2 regions of the Citrobacter sp. MNAZ 1397 genome follow, and region 2 is predicted to be linked to the other one. Evidence: predicted binding sites of a transcription regulator. Region 2 holds the regulator's gene; the other holds the start of a gene.
The links. The regulator CRP, encoded in region 2, controls carbon source genes, mostly activating them, when cyclic AMP is high. The targets are predictions, from matches to a motif close to ATGTGANNNNNNTCACAT.

Region 1 (5,215 bases), on a different contig from region 2:
CGTATGGCTTTTGTTAGCGGCTGCGATGGCCGCCTGAGAGAGTGCATCTCCGCTCAGGGTGAACCCGTGGTCCTGGTCATCAAGTAGCAGGGTTTTGATCTCAAGATCTTTAGGGCCGAAGGCATCCGGCAAATAATCACCCAGGGTATGCGGCGTACGTCCCGGTAAGTTAATACGAAGCGTCAGGCCGCTGTTCAGTTCATTCATAAACTGGCGACAGTGACCACAGGGGGTGTAATTAACGGTAATGGAGGCCAGCGCTTTTTCGCCGCGCTGCCAGGCGTGGCTGATGGCGCTTTGCTCAGCATGGACGGTTTGCTGCATGGTGGCACCAAGAAATTCCATATTACTGCCAAAATACCAGGTGCCGCTGACGCCGCGAGCAATCGCGCCGACATTAAAGTGCGAAAGCTCAGTACGCGCACAGGCTGCTGCTAACGGTAACAGAGCGAAAGCCAATGCGTCTTCGTCCATCCCCGTGGCGTTAAGCAGAGTCGATACCTGTTCTGCGCTTAACATCGCGGGAAAATCCGCGTCCGCCAGCAGCGGTGCCAGTGCGGCCTGTAAATTCTCCGCAAGGGTCGGAAACGCAGTGTGAAAACGTGAATGCATGGCGTTGCCTCATAACAATGTAATGGGATCGTAGTGTAAGGGCCGGTTTAGCCTTTATATGTGATCAACATCTCACTGTATATGCAACGTATGCAATTCAAATTAAAAATGCGCGACACATCGCAAATTTTAGCCCGCTATCGCGAGGATCAAGGGAAACAGGAATGGCGCAATCAGTGACGTAATAATCCCACAAATAACCAGTGCCAGTGAGCTGAACGCGCCTTCCTGATAATCCAGCTCTGCACAACGCGCGGTACCCAGGGCGTGAGATGCTGTGCCCATCGCCAGGCCGCGAGCTGATTTTGTGCGAATACGCATGGCATCCAGCAGCGTATGCCCGAAGACCGCGCCCAGTACGCCGACAAAAATCACGCAAACCGCGCTAATTGCCGGAATGCCGCCAATGCTGCCGCCCACCGCCATGGCAATCGGTGTGGTGACCGATTTCGGCAGAATAGAGGCGGCAATCTCTGGCGATGCGCCCATCAGCAGTGCAATACCGGCTCCGCTCGCCATCGCCACAATACTGCCGAAAAAGCAGATAGTAATGATGGACTTCCAGCGCGCGCGAATCTGATGTAATTGCTCATAAAGCGGAAATGCCAGGGCGACCACGGCGGGTTGCAATAAATCATTAAGGATTTTGCTGCCCTGGAAGTAGTGGTCATAGGGGATGCCGGTGACCAGCAGGAACGGGATGATGACCAGCATCGCAATCAGCAAGGGATTAAGCAGCGCCATCTTGAAACGCGCGGAGAGCTTACGTGCGGCAAAGAACACCGCCAGCGTTAACGGCAGCGACCACCAGATATACGCCATCATTCTTCACTTCCTTTCTCGCCAATGACCTTACGTTCGCCGTGGGCCAGATGAGTGGTCCAGCTCACCACGAGAAAAACAATCACCGTACTGACGGCACAGGAGACCACTATCGGGCCAAACTGCGCGCGCAGAATATCGTAATACTGCATAACGCCCACGCCAATCGGCACAAACAGGAGCGCCATGTAGCGGATCAGCACATAGCAGCCAGGATTAACCCATTTGGCGGGCAGGATTTGCAAAGCCAGCAGGACGAACATGATTAACATGCCGATGATGCTGCCGGGAATGGTAATAGGCAGCAGTGATGAGATATAAATTCCTGCGTATAAACATGCATATATCAGGACAAATGCGCGAAGGTACTGCCAGACAATGTTCAGTGATTTACTCATGGTGAATACCCTTGATGAAACGCATTCATCATACAATTAAAGTCGGAAATGTGCTACCGATCACATCATGAATTCTGAGCATACCAAACATTCCATTCCGGAACGTCAGGCATTACCACAAGATTGTCGTTCGCGGATTACACACTGTCTTTACTCTTTGCGGCGGGTATCGCCTGGATGCGGTGAATCACTTCGCGCATTGCGCGACCTACGACTTTATCCTGGCGCATAATCAGCCCAAGCGTGCGGTGCAGCGCAGGAACCAGCGGCTCAACGGTTAAGCCTGCGCAATCCTCAGCCTGGGTAACCGACATCCGCGGCACAATGCTGTAACCGAGCCCTGCGCGCACCATTCGTTTTATCGCCTCAATACTGCCGAGCTCCATCACGGGTGACATATTCTTACCGGCACGCTGAAACCAGCCGTCAATAAGCTGGCGTGTGCTGCTCCCGGAAGCGAAAACGATCAGCGGCAGTTCTTCTGTCTCTACCTCAGACTCAGCGAGGGTCGGTTTTGCTGTGATGGTAACGAATTCATCGACCATGACTGGCGTGACGTCCAGGTTCCTGCTGATCGCGGGCAGGGTAACAAGTCCTATGTCGATACTGTTCTCCTCAACGCCCCGAACAATGTCCTGCGTATTGCCGGTTCTGACGCCAACCGACAGTTGGGGATAGTCTTTACGCAACTGTTGCAATAGGGCTGGCAAAAAATGAATGCATACCGTAGCACCTGTGCCAAGGGTAACCGTGCCGCTGATATCGAGCTTGTGCATGGCGACCGATTGCACGGCAGCACTGACGGCTTTTTCAATTTCTTCGCAGTGCGCCAGTAACGTTAACCCTGCCGGTGTCGGACGAACGCCGCGACCAGTACGTTCAATCAGGCGGGTTTGCAAAGCGGTCTCCAGTTGGCGCATCTGCAAACTGACCGCAGGCTGGGAGATCCCCAGCGCTTCGGCTGCAGCAGTAAAGCTGCCCCGGCCGATGACCAGCCTGTAGGTCGTCAATTGATCGAGACTGAGGTGTGCCATCCAAAGTTTTCCTTATACGGGTAATAAGCGCAGCGCTATGTCTGGACTTATGCGTTACGGCTAGCCTGTCAACATACCTGAGCAGGAGCCGGACAATGGAAATTATCGAAGCAGAAGAACAGCATATTAGCGCAATGCAGCAAATATACGCCTGGCATGTGGTGAATGGCAGCGCCTCATTTGAAACCACTGCGCCTGACAAAGACGAAATGCTGGCGCGTTTGAACAAGACTCGCAGCGCCGGGTTGCCGTGGTTTGTTATCCTCGATGAGGGGATGGTAAAAGGCTATTGCTACCTTTCACACTATCGCACGCGCTATGCCTATCGCTACACGCTGGAAGATTCTATCTATATCGATGAGCAATTTCGCCAGCGCGGTGCAGGCAAAGCGTTGCTGGCGAAAGCCATAGAATGGGCAGAAAACCACGGCTATCGCCAGCTCATTGCCGTCGTTGGCAACAGTGAAAATGTGGGGTCGCTGCGTCTGCATCAGCGGGCGGGTTTTATCCGGACAGGCACGCTGAACAATGTCGGTTTCAAACATGGCCGCTGGCTGGATATCGTTATTATGCAGCGCCCCCTGGGCGAGGGGAGTTTGACCCTTCCGGCATCGGACGTCTACCCGCGTTCCGCCTGATGCAAGAGCGTTTTGAAACGCTCTTTCCTCCCTGAGTCAGAGGCGCTACTATGTCGCCTCATTTTTTCAGGGGCAATGTATGCGTGTATTACTGGCGCCGATGGAAGGTGTGCTCGATTCGCTGGTGCGCGAGCTGCTGACCGAGGTTAACGACTACGATCACTGTATCACCGAGTTTGTCCGCGTGGTTGACCAGCTGTTGCCGGCAAAATCGTTTTACCGCATCTGCCCTGAACTGCACCATCAAAGTCGCACCCCTTCCGGTACGCGGGTTCGCGTACAATTGCTGGGACAATACCCCGAGTGGCTGGCGGAAAACGCGGCTCGCGCGGTGCAACTCGGTTCATGGGGTGTCGATCTTAACTGTGGCTGTCCGTCGAAGCTGGTGAATGGCAGTGGTGGAGGAGCCACGCTGCTCAAAGATCCGGAGCTGATTTATCGCGGAGCGAAAGCCATGCGCGAGGCCGTGCCCACCCATCTGCCGGTCAGCGTAAAGGTGCGTCTCGGCTGGGATAGCGGAGCGCGGCGGTTTGAAATTGCCGATGCTGTTCAGCAGGCCGGTGCGTCTGAACTGGTGGTTCACGGGCGGACAAAAGAAGACGGCTATAAAGCCGAGCGGATTAACTGGCAGGCCATTGGTGAGATTCGCCAGCGACTTACCATTCCGGTTGTCGCGAACGGTGAGATTTGGGACTGGCAGAGCGCCCAGGATTGTATGGCGGCGACCGGCTGCGATGCGGTGATGATCGGTCGCGGCGCGCTGAACGTGCCCAACCTGAGCCGGGTAGTGAAACACAACGCGCCGCGTATGCCGTGGCCCGAGGTCGTTTCGCTGTTACAAAAGTACACGCGGCTGGAAAAGCAGGGTGATACTGGCATGTACCACGTGGCGCGCATCAAACAGTGGCTGGGCTATCTGCGCAAAGAGTATGTCGACGCGATTTCACTGTTTGAACAAATCCGCACCCTTAAGAGCTCGCCGGACATTGCGCGAGCGATTCAGGCGTTAAATACCTGAACTCTGCGATCATAATCACGTTTTTGCATGGCTTCGATTGAGTGAACAGAGCAACCTGATAGAGTTTCCCACGGATTGTTACTGCATAAGCAGGCTAAACCTGATGTTCTGGCATTTGCCGGAAGTCAGGTTTTTTTGTTTCTGGGGTTCGGATGAAAATCGCCAAAATACTCAATAATAATGTGGTGGTCGTGCTGGATGAACAACAACGCGAGCAGGTCGTTATGGGCCGGGGGCTCGCGTTCCAGAAACGTACCGGCGATGAGCTGGATGACAGCAAAATCGAAAAGATTTTTGCCCTGCAGAGTGACGAACTGGTCAGACGCTTAAGCGAGCTACTCAATCAAATCCCGCTGGAGGTGATGACAGCCTGCGATCGGATTATCGATCTGGCGCGTAGTCGGCTGGGGAAGTTACAGGATAGCCTCTATATCACCCTGACAGACCACTGTTTTTTTGCCATTGAACGGTTGAAAACAGGCCAGGTGATTCGCAACGTTCTGCTGTGGGAAATCCGCCGTCTGTACCCGAAAGAGTTTCAGATTGGGCAAGAGGCGCGGGCGATCATCGCCAAACGGCTGGGGGTGGAATTACCGGAAGATGAAGCCGGGTTTATCGCGCTGCACCTGGTCACCGCCCAGCTTAACAGTGATATGCCGGATGTTATGCATATCACCAAAGTGATGCAGGAGA
Region 2 (5,215 bases):
CGATTTTGCGGGGGGCATCGCCGTTACCGCGCTGGGGCATTGCCATCCGGCGCTGGTGGAGGCGTTAAAAACGCAGGGCGAAACGCTGTGGCATATCAGTAACGTGTTTACGAATGAACCCGCACTTCGCCTGGCGCGTAAGCTGATCGACGCCACTTTTGCTGAACGTGTCGTGTTTATGAACTCCGGCACCGAAGCCAACGAAACGGCATTCAAACTGGCGCGTTATTATGCATCTACACGCCACAGTCCGCATAAAACCAAAATCATCGCTTTCCACAATGCGTTTCATGGTCGTTCGCTGTTCACCGTGACCGTCGGTGGTCAACCGAAATATTCGGACGGCTTCGGGCCGAAACCCGCGGATATCATTCACGTGCCCTATAACGACCTGCATGCGGTGAAAGCGGTCATGGACGATCATACCTGCGCGGTCGTGGTTGAACCGATTCAGGGCGAAGGCGGAGTGACGGCGGCAACGCCGGAGTTTTTACAGGGATTGCGTGATCTGTGCGATGAACACAACGCGCTGCTGGTGTTTGATGAAGTGCAGTGCGGGATGGGACGCAGCGGCGATTTGTTCGCCTACATGCATTATGGTGTGACCCCGGATATCCTGACCAGCGCCAAAGCGCTTGGCGGTGGTTTCCCGGTAAGCGCCATGCTCACGACCCATGAGATCGCCAGCGCGTTCCACCCGGGTTCCCACGGCTCAACCTATGGCGGTAACCCGCTGGCCTGTGCCGTTGCCGGTGCGGCATTCGATATTATCAATACACCAGAAGTCTTAAATGGCGTAAATACGAAACGCGAACTGTTCGTCAAACATCTGCAAGACATCAACGCGCAGTACGACCTGTTCAGCGAAATTCGCGGCATGGGTCTGCTGGTCGGTGCGGAGCTGAAACCGCAGTACAAAGGCCGCGCGCGCGATTTCCTCTACGCTGCGGCGAATGAAGGGCTGATGGTACTTAATGCCGGTCCTGATGTGATGCGTTTTGCGCCGTCGCTTATCATTGAAGAGAGTGATATCGAAGAAGGGATGCAGCGCTTCGCGAAAGCAGTTGCCAAAGTGATTAACATTTAAGGTCGCAAGCGGCGAGTTAACCAAATGCCGTGATGTGGACGCTGACGCCATGCCACCGACGAAATGGTGTGCATGGTGTTCAGATGCCCCAGGATCCGCTGCAGATGTTGTTCCAGCGTGCTCATAGGGCCATGCGTCATGCTCTCCGGCGCCTCCAGAATATTCACATCCCCTGAACTTCCCGGACCATCATACTCCAGACGCTGCTGACAACGTTGCAGGGCAATTTCGCATGACTGCAGGTAACGCTGTGCCAGATCCGGCGTGAGCATAGTGTGTTCCCGCGCCAGCGTCGTCATCGCATTAATATGTTCGACAATAAACTGACTGTGCGTGACCCACAGTTTCATGTCCGCCAGGTAGCGCGTATCAAAGCCAGGCTCCTGCATGGCCTGATTAAGCGAGTTAAAGAGCGCATTGTGCGCCTGGTTTACCCGCATGCGCTGCCAGGCCAGCGGAGTCGGCTGAGGATCATCGCTCAGGATCAGACGAATGGCGTCCTGGTAGGTTTCCAGCGCGTCATGAGCATTTTTTCGCAGCAGGCCGCTTTGCCATTGAGGCCACAGCCAGACCATACCGCCAAAGGCAATCAGGCAGCCAATCAGCGTATCGATAAGACGGGCAACGATAAACTGGTCGCCATTCAGGGTGAGCAACTGGAGCGTATATACCGCGGTGAGGGTAAAGCCCACCATCGCCCAGCCGTAGCTTTTGCGGATAATCAGATAGCTTACCAGCGTCACGATCAGCATCGCGGTCAACGTGAAACCTTCCGGTACGTGGTAGTGCAGTGTCGCGCCGGCAATGATCAACCCGGCCAGGGTGCCTGCCGCCCGGTGCAGAATGCGTACCCGTGTCGCACCATACCCGTTTTGCGTAACAAACATTACCGTCATCATTATCCAGTAGGGTTTAGGAAGATGCAGCGCACTGCCCATCAGGCTGGCAATACTGAGCATGACGCTAATGCGTGCCGCATTACGCAAGGCGGAAGATTTCAACGAGAGATAACTTTTGAGGGCCGGGATCAGGGGCAAGCGACGCTGCTTCTCTGCCATCAGATCGCGTATATAGAGCGGGCGCTGGGTACGCAGCACACGGGCTATCTGGCTGAAATGCCAGGCGCAAAACTGCCCAACCGGGTTATCCGGGTGCTGGCGGGCAATTTTCTCCAGCGCGCCAATTTGTTTATCCATATTGAAGCGTTTGGGGTAGCGATGATAAAGAATATCATCGGCGATAACCCGTAACCGCGCGGCAACGGTTTGCGCATTCCAGCGGATAACCTCTTCGGCATGGCTGCGTTCTACCAGTTCCTGGACTTCCTGCGGTTGATGCAGACTAACGGCAATGTGTTCCTGTAAGTCCAGAGCGACCTGGAAAACGCGGCGTAACCGCTTGTAGTCGTTGTTATTATTCGCCGCCAGCATATGCAACTGTTGATAACACTGGCTGATCATATCCACCGCCTTTTGCTGACGTGTCAGCAGCGGGGGGAGGGCTTTTTCTGGATCGACATGTTGCGTCAGCAGGCTGTATTTCGCTTCGCAATAGTCCGCCAACTGGCGATACAGCAGGCTCAATGATTCACGTAGCGGTTGCTCCCGCCATAGCCAGAACCAGAAGGCGTTAAACGCGCCGTACCACAGGGTACCGAACCCATAAATCAGCAATGGTTCCCAGACAGGCATATTTCCGGCGAGGCTTAACGTGAAGATAGCGGCGATAAGCGAGGCGGGCAGCAGGCGTCCGTGAAGCGCGCTGATTTCTGCCGTTACGCCCAGGATAAGGGTCAGACCCGTCAAAATGATCGGCAGGGGGAGCGCTTGCGCCAGAAGCAGTTGTACTGCAAGGCTGCTACCCGCAAAAAGCGAACCGCCGATGATCAGACGTTTAAAAAAGCGTTTGTGTGGTGTATCCAGACCCGCAATATTGCAACAGGCGGGAACGAGTGAGAAAAGCAGCCCCTGCTGTAAATGGCCCAGAATGAGTCCGACAGCCACAGGAAGGCATAACACCAGCGTTTGTCGCAGTGCATAGTTGATTTCGGGGTGATAAATCAGCCTGCGCCACATGGGGAAGAGAGACAAAAACGGCGCATCGTTAAGGGCGATGCGCCGCTTGAGAATTAACGTGTACCGTACACGACGATGGTTTTACCGTGCGCGGAGATCAGGTTTTGATCTTCCAGCATTTTCAGGATACGACCAACGGTTTCGCGGGAGCAACCGACGATCTGACCAATTTCCTGACGGGTAATTTTAATTTGCATACCGTCCGGGTGGGTCATTGCATCCGGCTGTTTTGCCAGATTCAGCAGCGTCTGTGCGATACGGCCTGTCACATCAAGGAAGGCGAGGTTACCGACTTTTTCTGAGGTGACCTGCAGACGACGCGCCATCTGGGAAGACAAACGCATCAGGATATCCGGGTTCACCTGAATTAACTGGCGGAATTTTTTGTAGGAGATTTCGGCCACTTCACAAGCGGTTTTGGCGCGTACCCATGCACTACGCTCCTGACCCTCTTCGAACAGACCCAGTTCACCGATAAAATCTCCCTGGTTAAGGTAAGAGAGGATCATCTCTTTACCTTCTTCATCCTTGATTAGCACAGCCACTGAGCCTTTGACGATGTAATACAACGTTTCCGCTTTTTCACCCTGGTGAATCAGCGTGCTCTTCGACGGGTACTTATGAATGTGGCAATGAGACAAGAACCATTCGAGAGTCGGGTCTGTTTGCGGTTTGCCAAGCACCATGCGCGGTTATCCTCTGTTATAAGCTGGCTCCAGACGCTGGATTCACATATCGCGTCCGGGGTTGCAATCTATCTTCCCCATACCTGGGAAGTGGACCGTCAGACATGCCTGCGGCCTGTAATATGTGATGTCCTCTGCATACATGCATAACGTCAATGTATCACTGTAGCATCCCGATTGTTTTAGCATAGCTTTTGTCGCCTGTCTCCTGGTGTCTCGCTTCAGCTTGACGCAGGTCGCCTTCCGTTGCGCGTTTTCTTATGTACGCGTAATCTGTAAAGAAAATTGTAACTCCGGAGTGAATTAAAAATGCAAGCTCGTGTGAAATGGGTAGAAGGTTTAACGTTCCTTGGCGAGTCTGCGTCCGGGCACCAGATCCTGATGGATGGTAACTCAGGCGACAAAGCCCCCAGCCCGATGGAAATGGTGCTGATGGCGGCGGGGGGATGCAGCGCTATCGATGTTGTCTCTATCTTGCAAAAAGGCCGTCACGATGTGAAAGACTGCGAAGTGAAGCTGACATCGGAGCGCCGCGAGGAGGCTCCGCGTCTGTTTACGCATATCAATTTGCACTTTATCGTGACCGGCAAAGAGCTGAAAGAAGCGGCTGTATCGCGTGCGGTGGATCTCTCTGCTGAGAAATATTGCTCCGTGGCATTAATGCTGGAGAAGGCGGTGAAAATCACGCACTCGTATGAAGTGATTGAGGCCTGAGAACGCAGGCCGGATAAGCGAAGCGCATCAGGCGTTTTCCCCGGTGGCGCTGCGTGCCGGGATACCCTGGCGGGAGCCGATGTTGCGTCCCGCCGGAAGGCTATTGAATCTTCTTCCCTTCCATCAGCCGCTGTACCAGCGGCGTCATGATAAGCTCCATCGCCAGCCCCATTTTTCCGCCCGGCACCACCAGCGTGTTCATGTGCGAAATGAATGACCCCTGGAGCATTGCCAGCAACCAGGGATAGTCGATCCCTTCCAGATTACGAAAATGAATAACCACCAGGCTTTCATCCAGCGAGGGGATCACTTTAGCGGCGAACGGGTTGGAGGTATCTACCGTCGGCACACGCTGGAAGTTGATATGGGTGCGGGAAAACTGGGGAGTAAGGAAGTTGATATAATCTTCCATCGAACGCACCACTGAATCCATTACCGCCTCACGGGAATGGCCGCGCTCACTGGTATCACGCACCAGCTTTTGAATCCACTCAAGGTTAACGATCGGAACCACGCCCACCAGCAGATCGACATGGCGGGCGACATCATGCTGTGGCGTCACCACGCCGCCGTGTAACCCTTCATAAAAAAGCACATCTGTTGGCTCTGGCAAGGGTTGCCAGGGGGTGAAAGTGCCGGGAACCTGATTCCAG

Region 1: the regulator CRP is predicted to act here: its motif matches at 1,881-1,898, upstream of L2097_RS02140 (CidA/LrgA family protein).

What each region holds. Positions count from the first base shown of each region.
Region 1 covers NZ_JAKIVH010000001.1:502,768-507,982, forward strand. The annotation lists gene cdd (cytidine deaminase) at 1-612, opposite strand, end outside; gene L2097_RS02135 (CidB/LrgB family autolysis modulator) at 742-1,437, opposite strand; gene L2097_RS02140 (CidA/LrgA family protein) at 1,434-1,832, opposite strand; gene L2097_RS02145 (LysR family transcriptional regulator) at 1,970-2,866, opposite strand; gene L2097_RS02150 (GNAT family N-acetyltransferase) at 2,962-3,504, shown strand; gene dusC (tRNA dihydrouridine(16) synthase DusC) at 3,584-4,522, shown strand; gene bglG (transcriptional antiterminator BglG) at 4,675-5,215, shown strand, end outside.
Region 2 covers NZ_JAKIVH010000003.1:420,834-426,048, forward strand. The annotation lists gene argD (bifunctional acetylornithine/succinyldiaminopimelate transaminase) at 1-1,087, shown strand, start outside; gene L2097_RS19170 (YccS/YhfK family putative transporter) at 1,084-3,162, opposite strand; gene crp (cAMP-activated global transcriptional regulator CRP) at 3,216-3,848, opposite strand; gene L2097_RS19180 (OsmC family protein) at 4,158-4,562, shown strand; gene L2097_RS19185 (phosphoribulokinase) at 4,663-5,215, opposite strand, start outside.